3 regions of the Streptomyces sp. NPDC088746 genome follow, and region 3 is predicted to be linked to each of the others. Evidence: riboswitches for the same ligand, from Rfam matches in the RefSeq annotation. Region 3 holds a riboswitch; each other region holds the start of a gene.
The links. Region 3 has a riboswitch for thiamine pyrophosphate ahead of thiO (glycine oxidase ThiO). Riboswitches for the same ligand answer to the same signal wherever they lie in the genome.
Positions count from the first base shown of each region.

Region 1 (9,429 bases), on a different contig from region 3:
CAGGTGTACGGAGGCGCGACGGTGGTGGAGGGGTCGATGACTCAGGGGGCCGGTCAGGAACCCGTGGTGCGGACAGCGACGTTGCGTGACTTCCGCGTACCGCCGTATGCGCAGGTGCCCATGCCCGCGCCCTTGCCGCACCCCGGCAACGCCGTGGTGGGCGACGAACCGCCGGAGGGGTACACCCCCACCGAGCGCGATCTTCCCGTGATCAACCGTGGCGACACCGTGCGGATGGAGACCGTGGCGGAGGCCCGGCCCGCCGCCGACTCCGGCCGCGGTCCGCTGTACGTCGTCGGAGACGTCCACGGCTACCTGGACGAGCTCCTGGCCGCCCTGCGCGAGCAGGGCCTCGTCGACGCCGACGGCCGGTGGGCGGCCGGCAACGCCAGGCTCTGGTTCCTCGGCGACTTCACCGACCGCGGTCCGGACGGCATCGGCGTCATCGATCTCGTCATGCGCCTCTCCGCGGAGGCCGCGGCCGCCGGCGGGTACTGCAAGGCGCTCATGGGCAACCACGAACTGCTGCTGCTCGGTGCGAAGAGGTTCGGCGACACCCCGGTGAACTCCGGCGCCGGAACGGCGACCTTCCAGGCCGCCTGGCTGCTCAACGGCGGCCAGAAGACGGACATGGAACGGCTCCAGGACGTCCACCTCCAGTGGATGTCCCGGCTCGACGCGGTGGTCGAGGAGGACGGGCATCTGCTGATGCACTCCGACACGACCGCCTACCTCGACTACGGCTCCACCATCGAGGACGTCAACGACACGGTGCACGCCATTCTCACGCGGAACGACGCCGATGAGTGCTGGGACCTCTTCCGCAAACTCACCAAGCGGTTCGCCTTCCGCGACGAGGGCGGCGCCCAGGCCGTTCGCGAACTGATGTCGACGTACGGCGGGCAGCGCGTCGTCCATGGCCACAGCCCCATTCCGTATCTCCTCGGAGAGGTCGGAACGGAGGAGGGCGAGGACGTGGCACGGCCCGTGGTGGACGGCCCGCACGTCTACGCGGAAGGGCTCGCCATCGCCATGGACGGCGGGGTGACCATGGCCGGAAAGCTGTTGGTCGTCCAACTTCCCCTGCATGACTGACGGTCGTCGGGGAAGACGCATGACGACCCGACACCGTCAGCCGCTGGGCCAATTTCCGGAAACACCCTGTCACCCCGTGCCGTAGGCGCTCTACCATCGGCGTACCAGTCGCAGGCTCTCCTCCGTTTCCGCCCGATCGCCCGGCCCGTACGGTCGGTCAGGCCTTACGGAGCATCGGGGGATGCACATGAAAAGCGCTCCGCACCTGCTGGCCGAGGACCGCCCCGAGTACGAGCGGATCCTTGCCGACGCGCTGCGTCATGCTCACGAACGACCGGATCTGGACGGAATCGGCGACCGTCTCAACACGGAACAGCTGCGGACGATGGCGCTCAACGCCACGCCTCTGATCACCGCGGCGGCGGCCACCGAGTACGACCACTACGTGAAGGTCCGCGGCGAGCTGCGCGGCCCCGGCGACCCGGACGACCAGGCGTCCGTCCTCATCCCCGCCACGGAAGAGGCCGACCCCACGGGCGCCGGCACCCTCGCGATGATCGCCGTGCTGGCACCGGTCCTCGCGGGTACGGCCGCGCTCATATTCCTGGCCGTCGGCTACCCGCTGAAGGCGCTCAGTCCCGCCCCGGCCTTCGCCGGGACCATGGTCGCCGCCGGGTGGTTCTTCGCCGCCGTCGCCGCCGCGGCCATCCTCGTCGCCGCGGTGGGTCTCCTCGTCACCGCCCTGCGCAACGGCGCCACCGCGCTGCCGGCCGTGGACGAGGAGGAGGAACTCCCCGAGGACGTGGCGCGTGCCCGGGAGGCGTGGCGCCACGCGCTGCTGGAACGCGGAATCCTGCCCTTCCTCCGGGACGCACTGGCCGATCCGACCGCGGGGCCCGCCTCGCGCACACCGCACCGCTCGGCCAACCGGATCCCGAAGATCGGCTACAGCAGGCCGGACTTCTCCGGGCCGGAGGACGGCCCCTCGGCCGGCCCGCGCCCCACGTTCACCAGCCCCGACTTCACCAGCCCCGACTACGGCGGCCCGGAGCACCAGCCGGAGTGATCCGGCGGGACCCGGCACGGCAGAGGCCGGAACGGCGTGCTGCCGCTCCGGCCTCTTCAGACATCACGCCCGGTGAGGAGCTCAGATCCCCTGCGGGGCGAGCTTCGGGTTCGGGCCGTACTCGTTCACCTCGCGCACACCCTCGAGGCACATGAAGACGAGCAGGATGATGCCGCCCACGAGCGGGACGAACGAGATCAGGATCCACCAGCCGGAGCGGCCGGTGTCGTGCAGGCGGCGCACGACCACGGCTATCGTCGGGATGATCACGGCCAGCAGGTAGATGATGTAAGGAATCTGCGAGTCGATGGCCAGGCCGAGCAGGCTCAGGACGACCGCGATGATGAAGTTGAAGAGTACGAACATCCAGTACTCCTTGCGGCGCGCACGCCCGCCGAAGCCCGCGTAGTTCTTGAGTACAGCCAGGTACCAGTTCACTGTGCTTCCCTCCCCTGGCGCCCCCGTTCGGGACGCACACCAATTTCGGCCAAGCACAGCGGAAGGTAAAGCACAGATAAGGAAACGGTCAACTGCGTTCGGGCTGCCGCGGAAACTTACATCGACCTGCTGCACAGCCGTGTCCATACTGACGCCGAAAGTTCCTCGAGGGTGCGACAGGACGGTCCTGAACGGCCTGAACCAGCCATTGTGGGAACGCTTCATGCTCTATCGCCGCAATCTGACGATCAGACAAACGCCTGTTCCTGCACGGCCCTACTCCGTACGTCGGTCCGGTCCGGGAAAATCCGATGGCCCCTCGGCTCGGCCGCGTGACAGCCTTCGGGGTCATGGATGCGGACATCTGGAACACCCGGGTAGCGCAGAGCTACGACGAGTCCTCCGCCCACATGTACACACCCGAAGTCCTGGTCCCCACGGTCGACTTCCTCGAGCGCCGCGCGGGCCACGGTGCCGCGCTGGAGTTCGCCGTCGGGACGGGGCGGGTCGCGCTTCCGCTGAGTGCGCGGGGGGTCCGTGTGGCGGGAATCGAGAAGTCCGGGCCGATGGCACGTGAGCTCGGCAGGAAGCGCGGTGCCGACGGCATCACCGTGACCGCCGGAGACATGAGCACCGCCCGGGGCTCCGGGCACGTTCAGCCTGGTCTACGTCGTCTACAACGCCCTCACCTGCCTGCTCTCCCAGCGCGAGCAGGTCGCGTGCTTCCGCAACGCCGCGGAGCATCTGACACCGGGCGGCCGCTTCGTGGCCGAGGTCTTCATCCCCGAACTGCAGCGTCTGCCACCGGGCGAGACCTCCCGGCCGATCCACGTAGGCGAGCGGCACGTCGGCTTCGACACGTACGACCTGGTGGAGCAGCAGGTGGTCTCGCACCACTACTCGATCGCCGACGGCCGGGTCTCCACGTTCCTCTCGCCCCACCGCTACGTCTGGCCCGCCGAACTCGACCTGATGGCCGAGCTCGCGGGTCTGGAGCCGTCCGAGCGGTGGGCCGACTGGACCGAGGCGCCGTTCACGGCGTCCAGCAGGTCGCACGTCTCCGTGTGGAGGAAGCCGCCCACGCCGTGAGAACCGGACGGCCGGCAGGCGGTGCGCCACCGGACCGTGGCGGGGCTCCACGGGCCCCCGCCACGGTCAGCAGCTCAGTCCGCCAGCGGCAGGTACACGCGGTTGCCGCTCGCCGCGAACTCCCTGGACTTCTCCGCCATCCCCGCCTCGATCACGGCCTGGTCGTCGCCGTGCTCCCGCCGGATGTCGTGCGAGATCTTCATCGAGCAGAACTTCGGCCCGCACATCGAGCAGAAGTGGGCCGTCTTCGCCGGCTCGGCCGGCAGCGTCTCGTCGTGGAACTCCCTCGCGGTGTCGGGGTCGAGCGCCAGGTTGAACTGGTCCTCCCAGCGGAACTCGAACCGGGCGTCCGACAGGGCGTCGTCCCACTCCTGCGCCCCGGGGTGCCCCTTGGCCAGGTCCGCCGCATGAGCGGCGATCTTGTACGTGATGACACCGGTCTTCACGTCGTCACGGTTCGGCAGCCCCAGGTGCTCCTTGGGCGTGACGTAACAGAGCATCGCCGTCCCCCACCAGGCGATCATCGCCGCGCCGATGCCCGAGGTGATGTGGTCGTACGCCGGTGCGACGTCCGTGGTGAGGGGGCCCAGCGTGTAGAAGGGCGCCTCCTCGCAGATCTCCTGCTGGAGGTCGATGTTCTCCTTGATCTTGTGCATGGGGACGTGCCCCGGGCCCTCGATCATGGTCTGTACGCCGAACCGCTTGGCGACGGTGTTGAGCTCACCGAGCGTCCGGAGTTCGGCGAACTGGGCCTCGTCGTTGGCGTCGGCGATGGAGCCGGGACGCAGCCCGTCACCGAGCGAGTACGTCACGTCGTACGCCGCGAGGATCTCGCAGAGCTCCTCGAAGTGCTCGTACAGGAACGACTCCTTGTGGTGTGCCAGGCACCATGCGGCCATGATGGAACCGCCGCGCGAGACGATCCCGGTCTTGCGTCGGGCCGTCAGCGGGACGTACGGCAGCCGCACGCCGGCGTGCACCGTCATGTAGTCGACGCCCTGCTCCGCCTGCTCGACGACGGTGTCCTTGTAGATCTCCCACGTCAGCTCCTCGGCCCGGCCGTCGACCTTCTCGAGTGCCTGGTAGAGCGGGACGGTGCCGATCGGCACGGGGGAGTTGCGCAGGACCCACTCGCGGGTGGTGTGGATGTTGCGGCCGGTGGAGAGGTCCATGACCGTGTCGGCGCCCCACTTGGTGGCCCAGGTCATCTTGTCCACCTCCTCCTCGATCGAGGAGGTGACCGCGGAGTTGCCGATGTTGGCGTTGACCTTCACCAGGAAGCGCTTGCCGATGATCATCGGCTCGATCTCCGGGTGGTTGACGTTGGCCGGCAGGACCGCCCGGCCCGCCGCGATCTCCTCGCGCACGACCTCGGGTCCGACGTTCTCCCGGATCGCGACGTACTCCATCTCCGGGGTGATCTCGCCCCGGCGGGCGTACGCGAGCTGTGTCACGGGCCGGCCGTCGCGGCTGCGGCGGGGCTGGCGCGGGCGGCCGGGGAAGACCGCGTCCAGGTTGCGCAGACCGCCCCTCGGCGAGGTGTGCTTCAGCCCGTCGTCCTCGGGACGCGCGGGCCGTCCCGCGTACTCCTCGGTGTCCCCCCGGGCGATGATCCAGTTCTCCCGGAGAGGGGCGAGCCCCCGGCGCACGTCGGTGTCTGTGGTGGGGTCGGTGTACGGCCCGGACGTGTCGTACAGCGTCACGTCCTTGCCGTTGGTGAGGTGCACCTGACGGACCGGCACCCGGAGATCCGGGCGTGAGCCCTGGACGTAACCCTTGTGCCAGCCGATGGACTTCCCGGCCTCTTCGCCCTCCGCGTTCTGGGCGTTCTGTTTCGAGGCAGGCGTGCGTGCGTCCGCTGTGGTCATGAGACCTACTCCCTACGCCGGCATTACCCGGTAACAGGTTCGGCGGTCGGCGCAGCGTGTCCCGTACGGATATACGGAGGTCAGCGCCCTCTCAGCCCGGTGCTCCGAGCTCCCGCGTGTACAAATGTGCCTCCACGCTAACCTCCGCTCTGGCGTGCTGGCCAGAGGGCCTCCCCTGTTCTTGGGATGATCGCAGGGTGACGTCCCCCGGAAGCGCCCCCGAACCCCACGGCCCCGCAGCAGGCAGCACCCAGAGTCATGCGCACGGCCACACCCACAGCCACGGGCCTGCCGCACCCGTGTCCAAGCATCTGCGCAAGGTCATCGCGGCCGTGCTCATCCCCTTCGCCACCGCGGTCCTGGTCGGCCTCGTGGCCTTCTGGCCGGGCGGGGCGCCCGCCCATGAGCGCACGGGGGTCGGCTTCGACCGTCAGACCCAGGACGGGCAGGTCACCAAGGTCGTGGCGGTCGACTGCGCGGACGTCAACGCCTCGCAGGTACCGCCCACCGGAGACACCTCCACCGCGTCGGGACGCGAAGCCGTCAACGAGCAGTCGGGGGAGTGCAAGAAGGCCACGGTCGAGGTGACCACCGGCAAGGACGAGGGCCGTACGTTCGTCGAGGTCGTACAGCCCGACGCTCCCCGGCAACTGCGCGAGGGCCAAGGGGTGGTCGTCGCGTACGCACCCGACGCACCCCGGGACCTGCAGTACTCGGTGACCGACATCGACCGCTCGTTCCCGATGGCGCTGCTCGCCGGGATCTTCGCCCTCGTGGTGGTCGCGGTGGGCAGGCTGCGCGGTCTGATGGCCCTGATCGCTCTCGCCGTCTCCTTCGCCGTGCTGACCCTGTTCATCCTTCCGGCGATCCTGCAGGGCTCGAACCCCTTGGTGGTCGCGGTGATCGGGGCCAGCGCCATCATGCTGATCGCCCTCTACACCTGCCACGGACTGACGGCCCGCACCTCCGTGGCCGTCATCGGCACACTCATCTCGCTGCTGCTCATCGGGCTGTTGGGCTCGCTCTTCATCGGCTGGGCCAGCCTGTCCGGGAACACGGATGACAACACCGGCCTGATCCACGGCCTGTACCCGGACATCGACATGAGCGGCCTGCTGCTCGCCGGTGTGATCATCGGCTCGCTCGGTGTGCTCGACGACGTGACTGTGACCCAGACGTCGGCGGTCTGGGAGCTGCACCAGGCGGACCCGACGATGGGCGTGCGCCGGCTCTACCGGGCCGGAATCCGGATCGGGCGCGACCACATCGCCTCGGTCGTCAACACGCTCGTCCTCGCGTACGCGGGCGCGGCACTCCCCCTGCTGCTGCTGTTCTCGATCGCACAGAGCAGCGTGGGCACGGTGGCCAACAGTGAGCTGGTCGCCGAGGAGATCGTCCGCACGCTGATCGGATCGATCGGCCTGGTCGCCTCGGTGCCGGTGACGACGGTGCTCGCGGCCCTGGTGGTCTCCGCGGACCGCACGGGGCTCGGCGCGGAAGCCGGAGCTCCTGCACCCGCACGGACCGGGAGGGGACGACGCCGCAAGGCGTGAGCCGGGGCACCGGACGCATGGACCCGGGCCACCGGTGCTCGGTGGTCAGCCGGATCTTCCTTCTTCAGCCGGCGTTCTGTTCCTTGGCGAGGATGCGGCCCAGCGCCTCTTCCAGATTGCCGTCGAAGTCACCCAGCGTGTGCTCCTGCCCCAATGGCACCAGCTTGTCCGTCCGGTCGAGAAATGCCACAAGAGGTGCCGTGCCGGCCCTGAAGAGCGCACGGTCCGCGCCGACCTGAAGGCGGATGTGTACATCCGACAGCCCTTCGGGCTCGGTCGGGCCGATGTGCACATCGCCGTCACCACTGGGGCTGTTGAGACCGTCGAGCAGCAGCTCACGGCCGAATGCCCAGGTGACGGGGGCGTCACCTGGCAGGTGGAAGGTCATCCGGATCGCATACGGATCACTGACCTCGTACCGGAGCTCCACCGGAATACGGAAGGAGAGCTCCTCGGAGACGAGGAAGCTCATCATGACCTCTGCTTGAACCGACTCGCGCATCGTTCAACCCCGCAGTAGATGAAACTGGCCAGGAATGATCCCCCATGGCCCTATTGACGCCATCGTGGTGCACGCGATAGCAGATCACAAGGAGTGATTTTTCAGATACTGATAGAGAACACGAACGAGCGCAAGAGCGTGGTCACTTCGCAGCGTAGTTGTTCGACTGCGGGGAGCAACCGTTCCTCTTGGTGCAATGGGAGAGAAACAGCCATGGCCGCCACGGCGGAACCGACAGTGATCGGAATGGCCGCACAGACGGTTCCCACGGCGTACTCCTGCCGTTCGACGACAGGTTCCGTACGTTTCATCGATCTCAGCCGGTTCAGCAAGGTCTGACGGTCCCTTACGGAGTAACGCGTCAGCGGCCGGACCGGGTGCCGGTCCAGATGATCCTCGCGCGCACGCTCGTCGAGCTGCCCCAGAAGGCACTGCCCGAGGGCGTGGGCATGGCCCGTCTCGCGGAACGAGGCCCACTCGTGCACCGCGGGGACGGCCGGCGTCTCCGCCACGGCGACCATCTCGATCTCGCCATCCTTGTACAGGGCGCAGTACACAGGGGCACCGATGACGTCCGCCCAGTGGGCGAGCGATTCGACGATCACGCCGGGACGCGGCGTCGCGGGGCCTCCGCCCAGGCGCTCGGCCGCGGCTCCGAACAGGAAGACGCCGTTCTCCCTGCGGAGATACCCCTCATGGGTCAGGGTCCGCAGCAGGTGGTAGGCGGTGGGAAGGGGAAGCCCGGCCTCCCGGGCGAGCTGCTTGGCCGGCGCCCCGTCCCGGTGGGTGCCCACTGCCTCCATAAGTCTCAACGCCCGCTGAACCGAACCGATCAACGTCGGGACAGCGGTACTCGATGCCGTGGTCACAGGTCACCCCCAGGCATGGTGACGGGCTCTCGGCCCACCCGCGGGGGCCGCCCCCACGGGCCCGCCGCGAGCCTGGGGTCCGGAGACCGGACGGTCGCACAAACCACTGGGCAGGATGGTGACGGACCGTCATTTCCCAGCTGGCGGCAGCGGTACGCAACTGTATCCGTACGTTCAGTCACGAGTGAGGTTTCGACCGCGACTTAGCTCAGCTGGGCTAATCGCCGAATCTCGTTGCCGTCGCGTGGTCTTCGGAACACCGCGTGACCGGGCGTCCGGCCGCGCCTCCTACCAGTCGCTGCGCTCGGACGAGGACATGAACTTCCGCACGACGAAGATCAGTCCGCCCACGAGGACGACGAATACCAGCGCCTTGAACAGCAGTCCGATGACGAACCCGACCACGCTGGCGATCAGCCCGCCGAACACGACGATCGCGATGAGAGGCACCGCGACCCACTTCACCCACCAGGGCATCCCCGCGAAAATCTCCCGCACCGCCATCGCCGCTACCTCGTCTCTGTGAGTTCCTGCTTCGATGCTAGGGGCGCGGGGGTGGCCGGCGGGCGCCCGGTAGCCCTTGAAGTCCCCTGAGCGATCCCCTAGGGAACATCGGGACGCGAGGGGCCCGGCCCCCGGGAGAACCGGGTCAGCCCTCGGGCGGCGAGAAGATCACCATCACCCTGAGGTCCTCGGTGATGTGGTGGAACTTGTGAGCGGCTCCCGCGGGCACGTACACGACGCTCCCCCGCGCCACCTGCGTGGTCTCCGTACCGACCGTGATCGCGGCGCGGCCGCTCACGACGAGGTAGACCTCGTCCTGCTTGTGCGGCTGCTGCGGATCGAGGGCGCCGGCGTCCAGGGCGTACAGGCCCACGGACATGTTGCGTTCCCGGATGAACTGCAGGTAAGCGCCGTCGTTGGCAGCGCGTTCCGCCTCCAGCTCGTCCAGCCTGAATGCCTTCATCGTCCGTCCGCCCCTCGCACCCGTGCCGGTCTGTTCCGGCGG
Region 1 is NZ_JBIVLA010000010.1:90,204-99,632, reverse strand. It holds gene ACIP63_RS33380 (metallophosphoesterase) at 37-1,095, shown strand; gene ACIP63_RS33375 (hypothetical protein) at 1,277-2,101, shown strand; gene ACIP63_RS33370 (DUF805 domain-containing protein) at 2,183-2,539, opposite strand; partial or broken gene ACIP63_RS33365 (class I SAM-dependent methyltransferase) at 2,890-3,628, shown strand; gene thiC (phosphomethylpyrimidine synthase ThiC) at 3,703-5,496, opposite strand; TPP riboswitch at 5,489-5,622, opposite strand; gene ACIP63_RS33355 (YibE/F family protein) at 5,694-7,049, shown strand; gene ACIP63_RS33350 (SsgA family sporulation/cell division regulator) at 7,114-7,551, opposite strand; gene ACIP63_RS33345 (IclR family transcriptional regulator) at 7,653-8,420, opposite strand; gene ACIP63_RS33340 (DUF5326 family protein) at 8,709-8,918, opposite strand; gene ACIP63_RS33335 (cupin domain-containing protein) at 9,070-9,387, opposite strand.
Region 1: linked by a shared signal. The riboswitch ahead of thiC (phosphomethylpyrimidine synthase ThiC) and the one ahead of thiO (glycine oxidase ThiO) in region 3 are both predicted to bind thiamine pyrophosphate.

Region 2 (9,429 bases), on a different contig from region 3:
TGCCCTGCTCCGTGCGGGCGGCGGGAGGTCTGGGTTGGATCGACGAGCTTCAGCGCGGTCTCCCGGCGCCGCACGGTCCACGCGTGGACGGCGAGGATCCCGCCGACCGCGGCGAACTGCACCAGGGTCAGCACGGCGGCCGTCGGCAGGTCGAGCAGTTGGGCGGTCTGCCGGTAGATCTCCACCTCCAGCGTGGAGTAGGCCGGACCGCCGAGGATCTGGACGACGCCGAAGGAGGTGAAGGTGAAGAGGAAGACCATCAGAGCCGCCGCGGCCACGGCCGGGGCGAGCGCGGGCAGGGTCACACGCCGCCAGGCGGCGAGGCGGCCGGCCCCGAGCACCCGGGCGGCCTCCTCCTGACGGGGGTCGAGCTGGGACCACAGGCCGCCGACGGTCCGTACGACGACCGCGTAGTTGAAGAACACATGGGCGAGCAGGATCGCCCACACGGTCGTGTCGAGGCGGACCCCCCATAGTTCGTCGAGGAACCCGCCGCGCCCCAGCAGCGCCAGGAACGCCGTGCCCACGACGACGGTCGGCAGGACGAACGGCACGGTCACGACGGCACGCAGCAGCTGCTTCCCGGGGAAGTCGAAGCGGGCGAAGACGTAGGCGCCGGGCAGTGCGATCAGCAGGGTGAGCGCGGTCGAGGCGAGCGCCTGCCAGGTCGTGAACCAGAGGACGTCGAGGATGTCCGCCCGGCTCAGTACCGCGCCGATCCGGCCGAACTGCCAGTCTCCGTCCGTCTTCAGGCCCCGGCCGACGATGGCGACGACCGGGTAGGCGAAGAACAGCGCGAAGAACGCGACGGGCACGGCCATGAGACCGAGCCGCACCGCGTTCCCCCTCCACGGGGACCGCGCGACTACTTCACGACGAGCGAGGACCACGACTGGACCCACTGCTCACGGTTCTTGGCGATCTTCTCCGGGGCGACGGTCGCAGGCTTGTCGACGGTGGCCCCGAACTTCGTGAAGAGCTCCGGCAGCTTCGCGTCCTTCACCACCGGGTTCACGAACATGTTCAGCGGCATGTCCTCCTGGAACCGCTTGCTGATCAGGAAGTCCAGGAGCGCCTTGCCACCCGCCTCGTTCTTCGCACCGTCCAGCAGTCCGGCGAACTCGATCTGCCGGAAGCAGGTGCCGGCGGCGACGCCGGTCGGGGCCTCGCTGGGCCGCGGATCGGCGTACAGCACCTCGACGGGCGGGCTGGAGGCGTACGAGACGACGAGCGGCCGGTCGGCCTTGGCCTTCTTGCCGCCCGCGGAGCCGGAGAACTCCTCGTTGTAGGCCTGCTCCCAGCCGTCGACGACCTTGACGCCGTTGCTCTTCAGCTTCTTCCAGTAGTCCTGGTAGCCGCTCTCGCCCTGACTGGCGACGGTACCGAGGAGGAAGCCGAGGCCGGGGGACGAGGTCGCGGCGTTCTCGGTGACGAGGAGGTTCTTGTACGCGGGCTTCAGCAGGTCGTCGAAGGAGTTCGGCGGGTCGAGCTTCTTGTCGGCGAAGTACTTCTTGTCGTAGTTGACGCAGATGTCGCCGGTGTCGATGGGCGTGACCCGGTGCTTGTCCGCGTCGAGCTGGGTGTCGGCCGCGACACGGTCCAGGCCCTTCGCCTCGTACGGCGTGAACAGGCCGTTGTCCAGAGCACGGGAGAGCAGGGTGTTGTCGGCGCCGAAGAACACGTCGCCGCGCGGGGAGCCCTTGGTCAGGATCTCCTGGTTGAGCGCTGCCCCGGCGTCACCGCTCTTCAGCACCTTGACCTTGTAACCGGTCTCCTTGGTGAACGCCTTCAGGACGGCGTCCGAGGCGTTGAACGAGTCGTGGCTGACGAGGGTGACGGTCTTCGAACCGGCTCCGGTGTCCCCGGAAGACTTGTCGTCGGAGCCCCCGCAGCCCGCGAGCGCGGTGACGCCGAGCGCGGCGGCGAGCGCGGTCGCCGCGTACTTCGTCGTGGTGTTCATGGTGATGTCCTCCTGGAGGTGACCAGGAAGAGACGCGGCCCTGCCCGCTCGGCGAGCGGGCAGGGCGCAACAGCTTGAGTAAGGTCCGAACTTCCTACCCGGAATGACCCGGGCGAGGTTCAGAGGGTCTGCGGCCGACCTGTCCTCGGTGCCGCACTCTCAGCGCTGTGGCGCTCCCCTGTCGGAATATGAAGTTGATTTCCCGGCCAGGCTACACCGGCCGGATCACGCCGGACCGGCCGGATCACGCCGGACCGGCCGGATCACGCCGGACCGGCCGGATCACGCCGGACCGGCCGGATCCCGCCCGTGCGCGGGACCGCCTCAGCGCTCGGACGCCGCCAGCTGCCCGCAGGCGCCGTCGATCTCCTGACCGCGGGTGTCCCGGACGGTGACCGGCACCCCGTGGGCGGCGATCGCCTCGACGAACGCCTTCTCGTCCTCGGGTCGCGAGGCGGTCCACTTGGACCCCGGCGTCGGGTTGAGCGGGATGAGGTTGACGTGCACCCGCTTGCCCTTGAGCAGCCGGCCCAGCCGGTCGCCCCGCCAGGCCTGGTCGTTGATGTCGCGGATGAGCGCGTACTCGATGGAGATGCGGCGTCCCGACTTCTCCGCGTACTCCCACGCGGCGTCCAGGACCTCAGCGACCTTCCAGCGGGTGTTCACGGGGACGAGGGTGTCGCGCAGCTCGTCGTCCGGCGCGTGCAGCGAGACCGCGAGGCGGCACTTGAAGCCCTCGTCGGCGAAGCGGAGCATCGCCGGCACCAGACCCACCGTGGACACGGTGATCCCGCGCTGCGACAGCCCGAGGCCGTCCGGCTCCGGGTCGGTCAGCCGGCGGATCGCGCCCACCACACGCTTGTAGTTGGCCAGCGGCTCGCCCATGCCCATGAAGACGATGTTGGACAGCCGCGCAGGCCCGCCCGGGACCTCCCCGTCGCGCAGGGCCCGCATGCCGTCCACGATCTGGTGCACGATCTCGGCGGTCGACAGATTGCGGTCGAGCCCCGCCTGCCCGGTGGCGCAGAACGGGCAGTTCATCCCGCAGCCGGCCTGTGACGAGATGCACATGGTCACCCGGTCCGGGTAGCGCATGAGGACGGACTCGACGAGCGTGCCGTCGTGCAGCTTCCAGAGCGTCTTGCGGGTGGTGTCGTCATCGCAGCTGATGTGGCGCATCACCGACATCAGGTCGGGGAACATCGCCTCGGCGAGCTTCTCCCGCGACGCGGCCGGGATGTTGGTCCACTCCGCCGGGTCGTGCGCGTACCGCGTGAAGTAGTGCTGCGACAGCTGCTTGGCACGGAAGGGCTTCTCGCCGGTCGCGGCGACTGCTTCCTTGCGCTCGTCGGGGGTGAGGTCGGCGAGGTGCCGCGGCGGCCGCTTGGCTCCACGGGGCGCGACGAAAGTGAGTTCTCCGGGCTTAGGCATGGTTCTTCCAGTGTCGCAGACACGCCGAGGTACTCATGGCCGCCGGAGGACGTGCGGTACGCCGGGGGCCGGCACGGCCCGCGTCAGCCGTGGTCCTGCAGGGCGGACCTCATGTGACGGTGGTGCTCCAGAGCACGGCGGCGCATCCAGAAGACCCAGGAGCAGAACACGGCCACCCCGACGACGAAGATCAGCGGGAGGGCCAATGAGCCGGTGACGATTCCGAGCGCGAGCATGCCGGCCGCGATCAGGCCCATGCAGGCCAGCCAGTACGGAAGCCATCGGCCGCCCCGCTCCATCTTGCCCAGCTGCTCGGCGACCAGTTTCTGCATGGTCGCCCGCTTCTCGGGGTCGCTCGGCACCTCGCGGTGCCGGATCTGGCGGTTGAGCTCGGCGATCCCGCGGGGGTCGACGCCGGCCGCACGGCCGCTCCTGCGGCGCTGGGCAGCCATGATGCCGATGACGACGGCGGTGAAGACCGCTGTCTGGATCACCCACCAGCCGAGGTGCCCGTCCCGGCGGAACAGGGCGTTCGCCCCCACGCCGAGGACGAAGATCAGCACCGCTTGCGCGGCGAGACTACGGTCGAGCCAGAGCTTCAACGCACGCACGGCATGTCCTCCCCGGGGCGACGGGACACCCTCTGTCATCCCTCGGGTACCCCGCCCGGCCCGGTCCACCGCCGCCACCTGAGCGGCCGGCCCGCACGGGTCATGGATCCGCTCTGCGGGAGTGCGCGCGCCTCGGTCCGGGCCCCGTCAGCGGCCCGGCTGCGGGAGCCTGACCACCGCGGTGGTGGTACGGGTGTCGCTCGCCGTGCACGCGGGTGTCCCGCACGGAGTGCGGGCACACGACGCCCCGGCTCCGCAGGACCGGCTGGAAGCTTCCCCGACGTCGTTGAGAACGCACGGACGGGGCCCGTCGTCCGGTGGACGGCGGGCCCCGCTGAAGAGCTACTCAGGAAGTCGGCGCTCCGCTCAGCCGGAGCCGACGAACAGCACCAGCAGCAGCCATACGACCGGGGCGCTCGGCAGCAGCGAGTCGAGCCGGTCCATGATGCCGCCGTGACCGGGCAGCAGCGTGCCCATGTCCTTGATCCCCAGGTCCCGCTTGATCATGGACTCGCCGAGGTCCCCCAGCGTGGCGCTGGCGGCGACGGCGAGGCCCATCAGCAGTCCCTGCCACCAGCTCCCGCCGTCGATGAGGAACTCCATGCACAGGGCGCCGGCCACCATCGCGAAGGCGACCGCGCCGAACAGGCCCTCGCGGGTCTTCCCGGGGCTGATACGGGGAGCCAGCTTGTGCGTGCCGAAGCGCCAGCCGACGGCGTACGCGCCGGTGTCACTGACCACGGTCAGCAGGAGGAAGGTCAGCACACGCCAGGCACCGTCGTCCGCGGTGAGCATCATCGCGACGAACGTCGCCAGGAACGGCACGTAGAACACCGCGAAGACGCCCGCAGTGACGTCCTTGAGGTACCCCTCAGGCGGCTCCGTCATCCGCCACACGAGCACCGCGAGGGCGGTGAGCGCCATCGCGACCCAGGCGCCCTCCGCCTCCCGCACATAGCCGGCGACCACCATCGCGGCGCCGCCGACGGCGAGCGGCACGAGCGGGGCGTTGATGCCCTTGCGCTCCTTGAGGCGGGACGTGAGCTCCCAGAGACCGACCACCACCGCCAGCACGACCACGCCGACGAAGACCGCCTTGACGATGAACAGGGAGCCGATGACGAGGGCACCGAGACCGACACCGACACCTATGGCGGCGCGCAGATCACGCCCCGCCCGCTTCTTGGGCGGCGGCGGGGACGGCAGCGGGGTGGACATGGGCTCCTGCGGCTTCTCGTCACGGAACAGGGGGCCGCTGACGCGCGCGGCGTCCCCGTTCCGGTCGTCGCGGTCGTCAGCGTCTCTACCTGCGTCGGGAACGTCCGGCACGATGGGCATGGGCCGAGTCTGCTGGGCACCGTGCACATCGTATGCAGGACCCGCCGGAGCGCCCCCCATCTCGGGCGCGCTCCGGTAGCCGGCTCCCTGCGGGGCGCCCCAGGAAGAGTCGTTCATCAGACTTCGAGCAGCTCGGCTTCCTTGTGCTTGAGCAGCTCGTCCACCTGCGCGACGTACTTCGCGGTGGTGTCGTCGAGCTCCTTCTCCGCGCGGCGGACCTCGTCCTCGCCGGACTCCTTGTCCTTGACGAGCTTGTCGAGCGACTCCTTGGCCTTGCGGCGGATGGAGCGGATCGAGATCTTGGAGTCCTCGGCCTTGGTCTTGGCGACCTTGATGTACTCCTTGCGGCGGTCCTGCGTGAGCTCGGGGAACGTCACGCGGATGATGTTGCCGTCGTTGCTCGGGTTGACGCCGAGGTCGGAGTCGCGGATCGCCTGCTCGATGTTGCGCAGCGCGGTCTTGTCGAACGGGGTCACCACGGCCATCCGCGGTTCGGGAACCGAGAACGAGGCGAGCTGGTTGATCGGGGTCAGCGCGCCGTAGTAGTCGGCGACGATCTTGTTGAACATCGCCGGGTGCGCGCGGCCGGTCCGGATCGCGGCGAAGTCCTCTTTCGCGACCACGACGGCCTTCTCCATCTTCTCCTCGGCCTCGAGGAGGATTTCTTCGATCACCACGTGCTCCTGCGTGTCTTGAGCGGAACCGGCATCGCCGGGTCCTGCGGATCCTGCGTCGCGTCCTCACCTGCACGGTGTCCGACCGGCAGGCCGTTGTCCATCTTCTGGGCCGTCAGGCCCGGGTGCTCCGGTCGCTCACCAGCGTGCCGATCTTCTCACCCTTCACCGCGCGGGCGATATTGCCCTCCGTGGTCAGCTCGAAGACGAGGATCGGGAGCTGGTTGTCACGGCAGAGAGTGATGGCGGTGGCGTCGGCGACCTTGAGGTCCCGGGCGATCACCTCGCCGTACTCCAGGGCGTCGAACTTCACCGCGTCGGGGTTGGCCTTCGGGTCGGAGTCGTAGACCCCGTCCACACCGTTCTTCCCCATCAGCAGCGCTTCGGCGTCGATCTCCAGGGCGCGCTGTGCGGCGGTCGTGTCGGTGGAGAAGTACGGCATGCCCATGCCTGCGCCGAAGATCACGACGCGGCCCTTCTCCATGTGCCGCACGGCACGGAGCGGGATGTACGGCTCCGCGACCTGGCCCATGGTGATGGCGGTCTGGACGCGCGAGTCGATGCCTTCCTTCTCCAGGAAGTCCTGCAGCGCCAGGCAGTTCATGACGGTGCCGAGCATGCCCATGTAGTCGGACCGCGCCCGGTCCATGCCGCGCTGCTGGAGCTCGGCGCCACGGAAGAAGTTGCCGCCGCCGATGACGACCGCGATCTCCGCTCCGTCGCGTACGACCGCGGCGATCTCGCGGGCGATGGCGTGCACGACGTCGGGGTCGACTCCGAGTCCTCCGCCACCGGCGAAGGCCTCGCCGGACAGCTTCAGCATGAAGCGGCCGGAAATCGCGTCGTCGCGCTTGTGGTCACCCTGTGTGGCGTCCGCGCCCTTGTTCATGGAGATTCTCCTCGTGCACATACGAAGAAGGCCATTGCCGGTGGGTCTGTTGTCCCTCAGCGGCAATGGCCTCCTCGTCAGATCTGCGGTCGTCCGGCTGAGTGCGGCCGTCGACTGCACCAGACCCTATCGGGGTCCACCGTTGTTCGCGGACGGACTCAGATGCCGACCTTGATGCGCGTGAAGCGCTTCAGGGTGACACCGGCCTCGTCCAGGACCTTCTGGACGGACTTCTTGTTGTCCAGCGCGTACGGCTGGCCGAGGAGGGTGGCCTCCTTGAAGAAGCCGTTGACGCGACCCTCGACGATCTTCGGGAGGGCGGCCTCGGGCTTGCCCTCGGCGCGCGTGGTCTCCTCGGCGACGCGGCGCTCGGCCTCGACGACCTCGGCCGGGACGTCCTCGCGGGAGAGGTACTTCGGGGCGAAGGCGGCGATGTGCTGGGCGATGCCCTTGGCCAGCTCGGCGTCGGCCTTGTCCAGCTCGACCAGGACACCGATCTGCGGCGGCAGGTCGGGCATGGTGCGGTGCATGTAGACGCTGACGTAGTCGCCGGTGAACTGCGCGAAGCGGTCCAGGACGATCTTCTCGCCGAGGTTGGCGTTGGCCTCGTCCACGTAAGCCTGGACGGTCTTGCCGGGCTCGATCTCGGAGGCGAGGAGCGCCTCGATGTCGGCCGGGGAGGTCGCGGCGACGTGGGCGGCGAGCGTGTTGGCGACGGCCTGGAACTTGTCACCCTTGGCGACGAAGTCCGTCTCGCACTTCAGCTCGAGCAGGACGCCGGACGTCTTGTCCTCGGAGACGAGGGAGACGACGGCACCGTTCTCGGCAGAACGGCCTTCGCGCTTGGCGACGCCCTTCTGGCCCTTGATGCGGAGCGCCTCGACGGCACCGTCGACGTTGCCGTCGGCCTCGTCGAGCGCCTTCTTGCAGTCCATCATGCCGGCGCCGGTGAGCTCGCGGAGCTTCTTGACGTCAGCGGCGGTGTAGTTCGCCATGAGTCTGTTTCTCTCTCGAAGTCTGAAAGATCTACGGGTGAACGGCGGGGGCGGTGCCGATGCACCGGCCCCCGCCGTCATTCAGCCGTGACTGACGGGTGTCAGGCCTGCTCGTCCGTGGCCGGGGCCTCGGCGGCCGGGGCCTCCGCGGCGGGAGCCTCGGCCTGCTCGGCAGCCTGCTCGTCGGCGGCGGCGGCCGGCTCGGCGTCGGCGGCCTTCTCGGTCTCGGCGGAGGACTGCACCTCGGCGTCGTCCTTCTTCTCGCCCGCGAGAAGGTCACGCTCCCACTCGGCGAGGGGCTCGCCGGCGGCCTTCTCGCCCGGCTTCGAGTCACCGGTGGCGGCACCGGAACGGGCGATGAGGCCCTCGGCGACGGCGTCGGCGATCACGCGGGTGAGCAGGGTGACGGAGCGGATCGCGTCGTCGTTGCCCGGAATCTTGTAGTCGACCTCGTCGGGGTCGCAGTTGGTGTCGAGGATCGCGACGACCGGGATGTGGAGCTTGCGCGCCTCACCGACGGCGATGTGCTCCTTCTTGGTGTCGACGATCCAGACGGCGCTCGGCACCTTCTGCATCTCGCGGATACCACCGAGGGTCTTCTCCAGCTTGGCCTTCTCGCGGGAGAGGACCAGGAGCTCCTTCTTGGTGAGGCCGGAGGCGGCCACGTCCTCGAAGTCGATGAGCTCGAGCTCCTTCAGACGCTGAAGGCGCTTGTAGACGGTGGAGAAGTTGGTGAGCATGCCACCGAGCCAGCGCTGGTTGACGTACGGCATGCCGACGCGCGTCGCCTGCTCGGCGATGGCCTCCTGGGCCTGCTTCTTCGTACCCACGAACATGATGGAGCCGCCGTGGGCGACGGTCTCCTTGACGAACTCGTAGGCGCGGTCGATGTACGACAGCGACTGGAGCAGGTCGATGATGTAGATGCCGTTGCGCTCGGTGAAGATGAAGCGCTTCATCTTCGGGTTCCAGCGACGGGTCTGGTGACCGAAGTGGACGCCGCTTTCCAGCAGCTCCCGCATCGTGACGACGGCCATGGCCGTACTCCTTGAGGTACTCGGTTTTCGCGACCGCAGGATTGCTGTCGCGCCTGACGCCCCGACGCGCCGTGCCACGAGGGACCGAGGAGCGCGGCCACCGTCCGCAGAGAGGGAGGTGGCGGGGCGTGCGAAGTCGACCCGGTGACCCGGATCGCCAGAAGAAGTGTACGGGACCCGCCGGGTCCAGGGTGACGGCGATGTCCACAACCCCTCGGCCGTCCACAGATCCGGGCCATGATCCCCATGGGGCGGGCCTGCGGGAGATCGTGGCGTCATGTGCCGCTCACCTGGAAGGACCACCGGCCGGCCGCGTATCGCACGGGTGGCCGTCCTGCTCGCCCTGCTGCCCGCGACGCTGCTCGCCGTCCTGCTGGGACCGGCCTCCGCGAGAGCCTGGGCGGCGCCGCCGGGGGGTGACCGCGTCTGGCCGCTCGCGGGCCGGCCCCTGGTCGTACGGGGCTGGGAACCGCCCGCCGGTCCTTACGCGCCGG
Region 2 is NZ_JBIVLA010000002.1:1,405,403-1,414,831, reverse strand. It holds gene ACIP63_RS13995 (ABC transporter permease) at 1-821, opposite strand, end outside; gene ACIP63_RS13990 (thiamine ABC transporter substrate binding subunit) at 866-1,960, opposite strand; TPP riboswitch at 2,034-2,150, opposite strand; gene rlmN (23S rRNA (adenine(2503)-C(2))-methyltransferase RlmN) at 2,285-3,391, opposite strand; gene ACIP63_RS13980 (hypothetical protein) at 3,475-4,002, opposite strand; gene ACIP63_RS13975 (phosphatidate cytidylyltransferase) at 4,369-5,457, opposite strand; gene frr (ribosome recycling factor) at 5,457-6,014, opposite strand; gene pyrH (UMP kinase) at 6,130-6,903, opposite strand; gene tsf (translation elongation factor Ts) at 7,062-7,898, opposite strand; gene rpsB (30S ribosomal protein S2) at 8,000-8,935, opposite strand; partial or broken gene ACIP63_RS13950 (peptidoglycan DD-metalloendopeptidase family protein) at 9,213-9,429, shown strand, end outside.
Region 2: linked by a shared signal. The riboswitch ahead of ACIP63_RS13990 (thiamine ABC transporter substrate binding subunit) and the one ahead of thiO (glycine oxidase ThiO) in region 3 are both predicted to bind thiamine pyrophosphate.

Region 3 (9,429 bases):
GGTGGAGCCATGCGGGGACGAGAGCATCGATCTTTGCGTCAATCTCGGTCACAGGGACAAGCGTGCCATCCCGGACCGGCAGTCGGTAGCCGGGCCGGGCGTACGAGGCCGTGCCTACCCCTGGAGCACCGTCGATTTCAGCGGGACGGAGGAGTCGGCGGCCCGCTCCGGGTCGATCCGCGCCCCCGCCTCGACGAGCTTGCGCCCCTGCGCCAGGTCACGGGGCCTGCTGACGGCCAGCACGGCGACCAGGATCCCCTGCCGCAGCCAGCAGACCGTCCAGGTCGGGTCACCGGGGTCGCCCCGCCACAGCAGCGTGTCGGAGCCCGCGTGGTGGCCGGCGTACTGCACGAAGCGGCCGAACTGCTCGGACCAGAAGTAGGGCACCGGGTCGTACGTCCTGACCGCACCGTCCGCGAGGGCGGCGGCAACCGTCCTCGGGCCCTGGAGGGCGTTGTCCCAGTGGTGGACCAGCAGCCGCTCCCCGTAGCGGGCGGACGGGAAGGAGGCGCAGTCGCCCACGGCGTAGACATCGGGCAGCGACGTGCGGAGCGAGCTGTCCGCGGTGACCGAGCCGTCGGGGCCGAGGCCGATGCCCGAGCCCGCGAGCCATGCGGTTGCGGGCCTGGCACCGATGCCGACGACCACCGCTCCGGCGGGGAGCACCCGGCCGTCCGCGAGGTGGACGGCGCCCTGTTCGACACGTGCGACGCGGGCGCCGGTGAGGAGTTCGGCTCCGCTCTCGGCGTACCAGGCGGCCATCGGCTCGGCGACCTCGGCGGGCATCGTGCCCGCGAGGGGACGGCCGGCGGCCTCCACGACGGTGACCGCGCACCCGGCGGCGCGGGCCGCCGTGGCGAACTCGGCGCCGATCCAGCCCGCGCCGACGACGACCACGTCGTGCTGCCGCTCCAGGACGGGCCGCAGCCGTGCCGCGTCGTCGAGGGTGCGCAGCAGATGGACGCCCGGTACACCCTCGGCGCCGGGCAGTGCGACGGGTTCCGCTCCGGTGGCGAGGACCAGGACGTCGTAGGCGACGGGCCCCTCCGGGGTGTCCAGTTCGTGCGCCCCGGCACGGAGTCCGGCCACGTCGAGCCCCAGGCGCAGAGTGATGTCCAGGGCCTCGAAGTCGACGTCGAAGGCCGAGTCCTCCGCCTTGCCGAGGAGGACCGCCTTGGACAGGGGCGGCCTGTCGTACGGCTGGTGGGGTTCGGCGCCGATCAGGGTGACGGGGCCGGTGAAGCCCTGTTCCCGCAGGGCCACGGCCGTCTGCACTCCGGCCATGCCGGCGCCCACGATCACGACTCCGCTCGGCCGCTGTCCCGCTGCCGGGTCCTGTGTCTGCTCGCTCACCTGTCCACCCTAGGGCCTCCCGTCCGGATCACGCCGGGCTCGTGGGACCTGGCCGGCGACCGCGGGAGCACGGGTCCGCCGGGCGAACGGGCCACGGGTACCGGTCCCTTACCGGCTGCGAGGGGCGGGGTCTAGGCTGGCGACCGTAAGGCACTCGCGGGAGTCCGGGCGTACCGGGCTGAGAGGGAGGCTGGCCGGCCTCCGACCGTACGAACCTGATCCGGGTCATGCCGGCGAAGGGAGGGGCTGGACGCCCATGCGTATCTCCGCAGACAGTTCCGACGTCCTGGTCGTCGGAGGCGGCATCATCGGGCTGGTGACCGCCTGGCGGTCGGCCCAGCACGGCCTGCGCACCACACTGGCCGATCCCGCGCCGGGCGGCGGCGCCGCCCAGGTCGCGGCCGGGATGCTCGCCGCCGTCACCGAACTCCACTACGGCGAGCAGACGCTGCTCGGCCTCAACGTGGCTTCCGCCGCGCGCTATCCGGCGTTCGTGGCCGAGCTGGAGGAGGCGAGCGGGCAGGAGACCGGCTTCCGCGCCTGCGGCACCCTGTCCGTCGCCCTGGACTCCGACGACCGGGCGCATCTGCGGGAGCTGCACGCTCTGCAGCAGCGTTCAGGCCTGGAGTCCGAGTGGCTGAGCGGCCGCGAGTGCCGCCGCCTGGAACCGATGCTCGCCCCCGGCGTGCGCGGCGGGCTTCGCGTCGACGGCGACCACCAGGTGGATCCCAGGCGGCTGGCCTCGGCCCTGGTCACCGCGTGCGAGCGGGCGGGTGTGGTCTTCCGCCGTGCCTGGGTCCAGCGGCTCTCCGTCACGGGCGGCCGCGCGACGGGAGCGGTCCTGGCGGACGGCACCGAGCTCGCGGCCGGACAGGTGGTGCTCGCCGGCGGCAGCCTCAGCGGCCGGCTGCAGGGCGTTCCCGAGGCGGTCCTGCCGCCGGTGCGCCCGGTCAAGGGCCAGGTGCTGCGGCTGACCGTGCCTCCCGCCTACGCTCCCTTCCTCAGCCGGACGGTGCGGGCGGTCGTGCGCGGCAGCCAGGTCTATCTGGTCCCCCGTGCCAACGGTGAGCTGGTGGTCGGCGCGACCACGGAGGAGATGGGCTGGGACACGACGGTGACCGCGGGCGGGGTGTACGAGCTGCTGCGGGACGCCCATGAGCTGATGCCCGGCATCACGGAGCTGCCGCTGACCGAGACCCGGGCCGGTCTGCGGCCCGCCTCGCCGGACAACGCGCCGCTGCTGGGGCCCACGGCACTGCCCGGACTGCATCTCGCCACCGGGCACCACCGCAACGGGGTGCTGCTGACTCCCGTCACCGGCGATGTGATGGCCCATGTGCTGACCACCGGCGAGCTGCCCGAGCTGGGCCGCCCCTTCGCGCCGCGCCGCTTCGCCGCGGTCCCCCCGGAGAGCTCACCGGCCTCCTCCCCCGAAGAAACCGCCCCCGCGCCGCAGGAGCAGCCCGTATGACACAGCCCGCGCCCTCCGCCGTCCCGGGTTCCGAGCCCGAGGCCGGTTCCGTGCCCTTTTCCGAGTCCGGGCCCGTTTCCGGGTCCATGCCCGTTCCCGGGTCCCTCTCCGTTCCCGGGTCCGTTTCCGTGTCCGTCAACGGGGAAGGCCGCACCGTGCCCGCCGGCACCGCGCTGGACACGTTGGTCGCGGCGCTGACCACAGCGCCCTCCGGGGTCGCCGCCGCGGTGAACGAGGCCGTCGTCCCCCGCGGTCAGTGGTCCGCCACCACGCTCGCCGACGGCGACCGCGTCGAGGTCCTCACCGCGGTCCAGGGAGGCTGACCATGTCCGACGATCTCTTCACGCTCGGTTCCACCGCGTTCTCGTCCCGGCTGATCATGGGGACGGGCGGGGCGCCCAGCCTCGACGTACTGGAACGCTCCCTGATCGCTTCGGGCACCGAGCTGACCACCGTGGCGATGCGTCGGCTCGACCCGACCGTGCAGGGCTCGGTGCTCTCCGTCCTGGAACGCCTCTCCATCCAGGTCCTGCCGAACACCGCGGGCTGTTTCACCGCGGGCGAGGCCGTGCTGACGGCCAGGCTGGCCAGGGAGGCGCTGGGCACCGACTGGATCAAGCTGGAGGTCGTGGCCGACGAGCGGACCCTCCTGCCCGACCCGATCGAGCTGCTGGACGCCGCCGAGATCCTGGTCGACGACGGCTTCACGGTCCTGCCGTACACCAATGACGACCCGGTTCTGGCCCGCAAGCTCCAGGACGTGGGGTGCGCGGCGATCATGCCGCTCGGCTCCCCCATCGGTTCCGGGCTCGGCATCCGCAACCCCCACAACTTCCAGCTCATCGTCGAGCAGGCCGCGGTCCCGGTGATCCTGGACGCCGGCGCCGGGACGGCCTCGGACGCGGCGCTGGCGATGGAGCTCGGCTGTGCCGCTGTGATGCTCGCCTCGGCGGTGACCCGGGCGCAGGAGCCCGAGCTGATGGCGGCGGCGATGCGGCACGCGGTGGACGGCGGACGCCTGGCGTACCGGGCGGGACGCATCCCACGGCGCCATTTCGCGGAGGCGTCCTCACCGTCACAGGGCCGCGCGGTGCTGGATCCGGAGCGCCCGGCCTTCTGAGGGCCGTGCACCGGCGGGGGTCTCCCCGTCACAGCACGCGCATGCCCCTGTCACGGCTCGGCACCGGAACGTCCCCCGGGAGGCCAGGCCCATCCGTGGTGTCCGTGGCAGCTCGTAGACTCGCCCCGTGGACACGACCCTCCAGGACCCCCTAGTCGGGCAGCTGCTCGACGGCCGCTATCGCATCGATGCGCGCATCGCCGTCGGCGGTATGGCCACGGTCTACCGGGCCGTGGACACCCGGCTCGACCGGGTGCTCGCCCTCAAGGTGATGCACCCGGCGCTGGCGACCGACGCGGCGTTCGTCGAGCGCTTCATCCGCGAGGCCAAGTCCGTCGCCCGGCTCGCCCACCCCAATGTGGTGGCCGTGTTCGACCAGGGCGCCCAGGGCGCGTACGTGTATCTGGCGATGGAGTACGTCTCGGGGTGCACCCTGCGTGACGTCCTGCGCGAGCGCGGGGCGTTGCAGCCCCGGGCGGCGCTGGACATCCTCGAACCGGTGCTGGCCGCCCTCGGCGCCGCGCACCGGGCGGGCTTCGTCCACCGCGACATGAAGCCGGAGAACGTCCTCATCGGGGACGACGGCCGGGTGAAGGTCGCCGACTTCGGTCTCGTGCGCGCGGTGGGAACCGCCACGGACACCACCGGCTCACTCCTGGGCACGGTCTCGTACCTCGCTCCGGAGCAGATCGAGCAGGGCACGGCCGACACCCGGTCCGATGTGTACGCCTGCGGTGTGGTGCTCTACGAGATGCTGACCGGCGACAAGCCCCATGGCGGTGACACCGCCGCCCAGGTCCTCTACCGGCATCTGAACCAGGACGTCCCGGCACCGTCCGGCGCCGTTCCGGACCTGGCCGCCGGGCTGGACGAGCTGGTGGCCGCCGCGACGGCGCGCAACCCCGACGTCCGTCCGTCCGACGCGGTGGCCCTGCTCGCGCGGTCCCGTGAGATACGGGCGGCTCTCACCGAGGAGCAGCTCGACGCGATGCCTCCGCAGGCCGTCACGGAGGAGCACGACGGCGCCGAGGACCGTACGAGCGTGATCCCCAGGGTGATCCCGGCCGGCCAGGGCACCGCGCACCACACCAGCCGGCTGGAGATGCCCCCGGCATCGCCCCGGGAGCCCGGGCGCGGGCGGCGGCCCTTCGCCGGCCGCGGCCGGCGCGGGACGCTCGCGGTGCTCGTCGCCGTCCTCCTGGTGCTGGGGGCCGGCGTGGGCGTCTGGTACATCAACTCGGGGCAGTTCACCCGGGTCCCGTCCCTCTTGGGCCAGACCCAGAGCGCTGCGGAGAAGCGGCTCGCGGACGAGGGCCTCGACCTGAAGGGCGTCGAGCGCTCCTACAGCGACACGGTGAAGCGCGGGACGGTGATCAGCAGCGATCCGGGCTCCGGTGAGCGCATCCGGGGCAACGACGCGGTGAGACTGGTGATCTCGCGCGGCCCGGAGATCGTGAAGGTCCCCGATGTCGAGGCGCTCGCCCTCGCCGAGGCCCGGCGTGAGCTGAAGAAGGCGGGGCTCGCACCCGGAATGGCGACCCGGGAGTTCAGCGAGGAGATCGACCGGGGCAAGGTCATCCGTACGGATCCGCGGGCCGGTACCGAGCGCCATGCCGACTCGGCGGTCGCCCTGGTCGTCAGCAAGGGCAGCCCGGTCGACGTGCCCGACGTCTCCGGGCTCTCCGTCGAGGACGCCACGGCCGCTCTGGACGAGGCGGGTCTCGAGGCGAAGGTCCTGAGCGACCGGGTCAACTCACCCGAGGCCGCGGGCGAGATCGCCCGGCAGTCGCCCGGGAGCGGCGCGGAGGCCGCCGAGGGCGACACGGTGGAGCTGACGGTCTCCAAGGGCCCGCGCATGCTCCAGGTCCCCGATGTCACGGGGAAGGACGTCGACGAGGCACGGAGCACACTGGAGGAGGCGGGGTTCGAGGTCAAGGTCGACCGCCCGTTCCTCTCGTTCAGCGACACGGTCGGCAGCCAGTCGGTCGAGGGCGGCGAGAAGGCCGCGGAAGGTTCCACGATCACCATCAGGACCAAGGCCCTGTAGACCCACGAGGACTGGCAGCACATGCGCAACCCCATCGGCGGTCACGTCCCCGTGGCCGGCGGACTCGCCAAGGTCGGCCTCGGCTACGCGCGGGAGCTGGCGGCGGAGACCGTGCAGGTCTTCGTCGCCAATCCGCGCGGCTGGGCGACACCGCGGGGGAACCCGGCACAGGACGAGCTGTTCCGCTCGGAGTGCGCCGCCGGGCGGATTCCCGCGTACGTCCATGCCCCGTACCTGATCAATTTCGGCTCGCACACCGAGGCCACGGTCGAGCGGTCGGTCGTGTCGCTGCGCCACTCGCTGCGCCGGGCGAGAGAGATCGGCGCCCTGGGCGTGGTGGTGCACACCGGCTCGGCGACCGGCGGCCGCGCGCGTGAGGTGGCGCTCGCCCAGGTGCGTACGCACATGCTTCCGCTGCTGGACGAGCTGACCCATGACGACGACCCGTTCCTGCTGCTGGAGTCGACCGCGGGGCAGGGCTCCTCGCTCTGCTCGCGGACCTGGGACTTCGGCCCGTATTTCGAGGCCCTGGACTCCCACCCCAGGCTGGGGATCTGCCTGGACACCTGCCACATCTACGCGGCGGGCCACGATCTGACCGGCCCCTCGGGCATGCGGAAGACCCTGGATCTGCTGGTGGACACGGTCGGCGAGGGCCGGCTGAAGCTGATCCACGCCAATGACTCCAAGGACGTGGCGGGCGCCCACAAGGACCGGCACGAGAACATCGGCGCGGGTCACATAGGCGCCGAGCCGTTCCGCGAGCTGTTCTCCCATCCGGCGACCGAGGGTGTGCCGCTGATCATCGAGACGCCGGGCGGCAAGGAGGGCCATGCGGCGGACGTGGCCCGGCTGAAGGAGCTCAGGGGCACCGCCACCGGGTGAGACGGCACGCCCTCAGGGGCCGGCGGACCGCTCAGAGCTCGGGGCCGTCCCCGGGCTCCTCCTGGTAGGAGTAGCGCTGCTCGCTCCACGGGTCGCCGATGTTGTGGTAGCCGCGCTCCTCCCAGAAGCCACGGCGGTCGGCCGACATGTATTCGATGCCCCGGACCCATTTGGGCCCCTTCCAGGCATACAGATGCGGCACGACGAGGCGCAGCGGGAATCCGTGTTCGGCGGTGAGCAGTTCGCCGTCCTTATGGGTGGCGAACAGCGTCCGGTCGGACGCGAAGTCGGCGATCCGGAGGTTCGAGCTGAATCCGTATTCGGCCCAGACCATCACATGGGTGACGTGGGGCGCCGGAGGTGCCAGTTCCACCACCTCGCGGGCCAGGATTCCGCCCCATTCGGCGCCGAGCATGCTGAATTTCGTCACGCAGTGGAGGTCCGCGACGACGGAGGAGAAGGGGAGCGCCGTGAATTCCTGGTGATTCCAGCAGTGCTTGTCACCGTCGGCCGTGGCCCCGAAGACCCTGAACTCCCAGCGGTCCGGTTTGAACTTGGGCACGGGCCCGTAATGGGTGACCGGCCAGCCGCGCTGCAGTCGTTGCCCCGGTGGAAGCCCGGACTGCTCTGCTGTGCCGCGTTTCCGGCTTTCCGGCTGACCCATGCCTCCATGGTGACAGACAGGCAGGGGTGGTCATGACCAGGGGAGAGTCGATTCGGGCAACTCATACTAAGCATGCACTTACTGGACGGCGGCATGGTGCGATGCGAGGATGCGCGCAAACGTGCCCAGTTCACCGGTTGGAAGGAGCCTCTGCGATGCAGGGCGACCCCGAGGTCCTCGAGTTCCTGAACGAACAGCTGACCGCCGAATTGACTGCCATCAATCAGTACTTCCTGCACGCGAAGATGCAGGACAACTTCGGCTGGACGAAGCTCGCCAAGTACACGCGGGCCGAATCGTTCGACGAGATGAAGCACGCGGAGATCCTTACCGACCGGATCCTGTTCCTGGACGGCCTGCCCAACTATCAGCGGCTCTTCCACGTGCGGGTCGGTCAGACGGTCACCGAGATGTTCCAGGCCGACCGCCAGGTCGAGGTGGAGGCGATCGACCGCCTCAGGCGCGGCATCGAGGTGATGCGCGGCAAGGGCGACATCACTTCGGCGAACATCTTCGAGTCCATCCTCGAGGACGAGGAGCACCACATCGATTATCTCGACACCCAGCTGGAGCTGGTCGAGAAACTCGGGGAACCGCTCTACATCGCCCAGCTGATCGAGCAGCCGGACAGCTGATCCACGGGCTCCGACAAGCTTCCGCGCGGTCCGCGAGGAATTCTCAGGCGGCGTCGGAGAGCCGGACGTCCGGCGTGGTGCCGAGAGCGACGGGCGCACCGGCCGGGGCGCCCTCCGGCGCCGTACGTCCCTCGACGAGCTCACGGCGCGGGCAGTCGCCACGGCCGAGCAGCGCCTGGATCCTGCGGACGCAGCCGCCGCAGTCGGTGCCGGCCTTGCACGCGGAAGCGATCTGGCGAGGCGTGCACGCTCCGCCGTCCGCATGCTGTTTGACCTGGTCCTCCGTGATGCCGAAGCAGGAGCAGACGTACATGCGGTTCACCTCCCGACGGGTCGATCGCTGCGCCGTCCCGAATTGTCGGTGAGGCTAACCTAACCTTACCCGCGAGCCCCCGCACGCAAAAGCCCCGGTACGCCTGTGGGGCACGGATCACATCGATCCGTGCCCCACGTGCGTCACCAGGGGTGATCCCTACTGGTCGCGGTACATCTCGGCGACCAGGAAGGCCAGGTCGAGGGACTGGCTGCGGTTGAGGCGCGGGTCGCAGGCCGTCTCGTAGCGCTGGTGCAGATCGTCCACGAAGATCTCGTGGCCGCCGCCGACGCACTCGGTGACGTCGTCGCCCGTGAGCTCGACGTGGATGCCGCCGGGGTGCGTCCCGAGCTCCTTGTGGACCTCGAAGAAGCCCTTGACCTCGTCGAGGACGTCGTCGAAGCGGCGGGTCTTGTGGCCGGACGCGGCCTCGAAGGTGTTGCCGTGCATCGGGTCGGTCACCCACACCACCTTGGCGCCGGACGCCGTGACCTTCTCGACCAGCTCGGGGAGCTTGTCGCGGACCTTGTCGGCGCCCATGCGGACGATGAAGGTCAGCCGGCCGGGCTCGCGCTCGGGGTCGAGGCGGTCGATGTAGCCGAGCGCCTCGTCGACGGTGGTCGTCGGGCCGAGCTTGATCCCGATGGGGTTGCGGATCTTCGAGGCGAACTCGATGTGCGCGCCGTCCATCTGGCGGGTGCGCTCACCGACCCAGACCATGTGGCCCGAGGTGTCGTACAGCTGTCCGGTGCGCGAGTCGGTGCGGGTCAGCGACGACTCGTAGTCCAGCAGCAGCGCCTCGTGCGAGGCGTAGAACTCGACCGCCTTGAACTCGGCCGGGTCCGTGCCGCACGCCTTCATGAAGTTCAGCGCGTTGTCGATCTCGCGGGCCAGGGCCTCGTAACGCTGCCCGGACGGCGAGGACTTCACGAAGTCCTGGT
Region 3 is NZ_JBIVLA010000001.1:392,318-401,746, forward strand. It holds gene ACIP63_RS01795 (Rv2175c family DNA-binding protein) at 1-52, opposite strand, end outside; gene ACIP63_RS01800 (NAD(P)/FAD-dependent oxidoreductase) at 115-1,353, opposite strand; TPP riboswitch at 1,500-1,612, shown strand; gene thiO (glycine oxidase ThiO) at 1,610-2,824, shown strand; gene thiS (sulfur carrier protein ThiS) at 2,911-3,147, shown strand; gene ACIP63_RS01815 (thiazole synthase) at 3,150-3,944, shown strand; gene pknB (Stk1 family PASTA domain-containing Ser/Thr kinase) at 4,072-5,991, shown strand; gene ACIP63_RS01825 (deoxyribonuclease IV) at 6,013-6,876, shown strand; gene ACIP63_RS01830 (sulfite oxidase-like oxidoreductase) at 6,908-7,540, opposite strand; gene bfr (bacterioferritin) at 7,696-8,175, shown strand; gene ACIP63_RS01840 (bacterioferritin-associated ferredoxin) at 8,219-8,488, opposite strand; gene ACIP63_RS01845 (class II 3-deoxy-7-phosphoheptulonate synthase) at 8,648-9,429, opposite strand, start outside.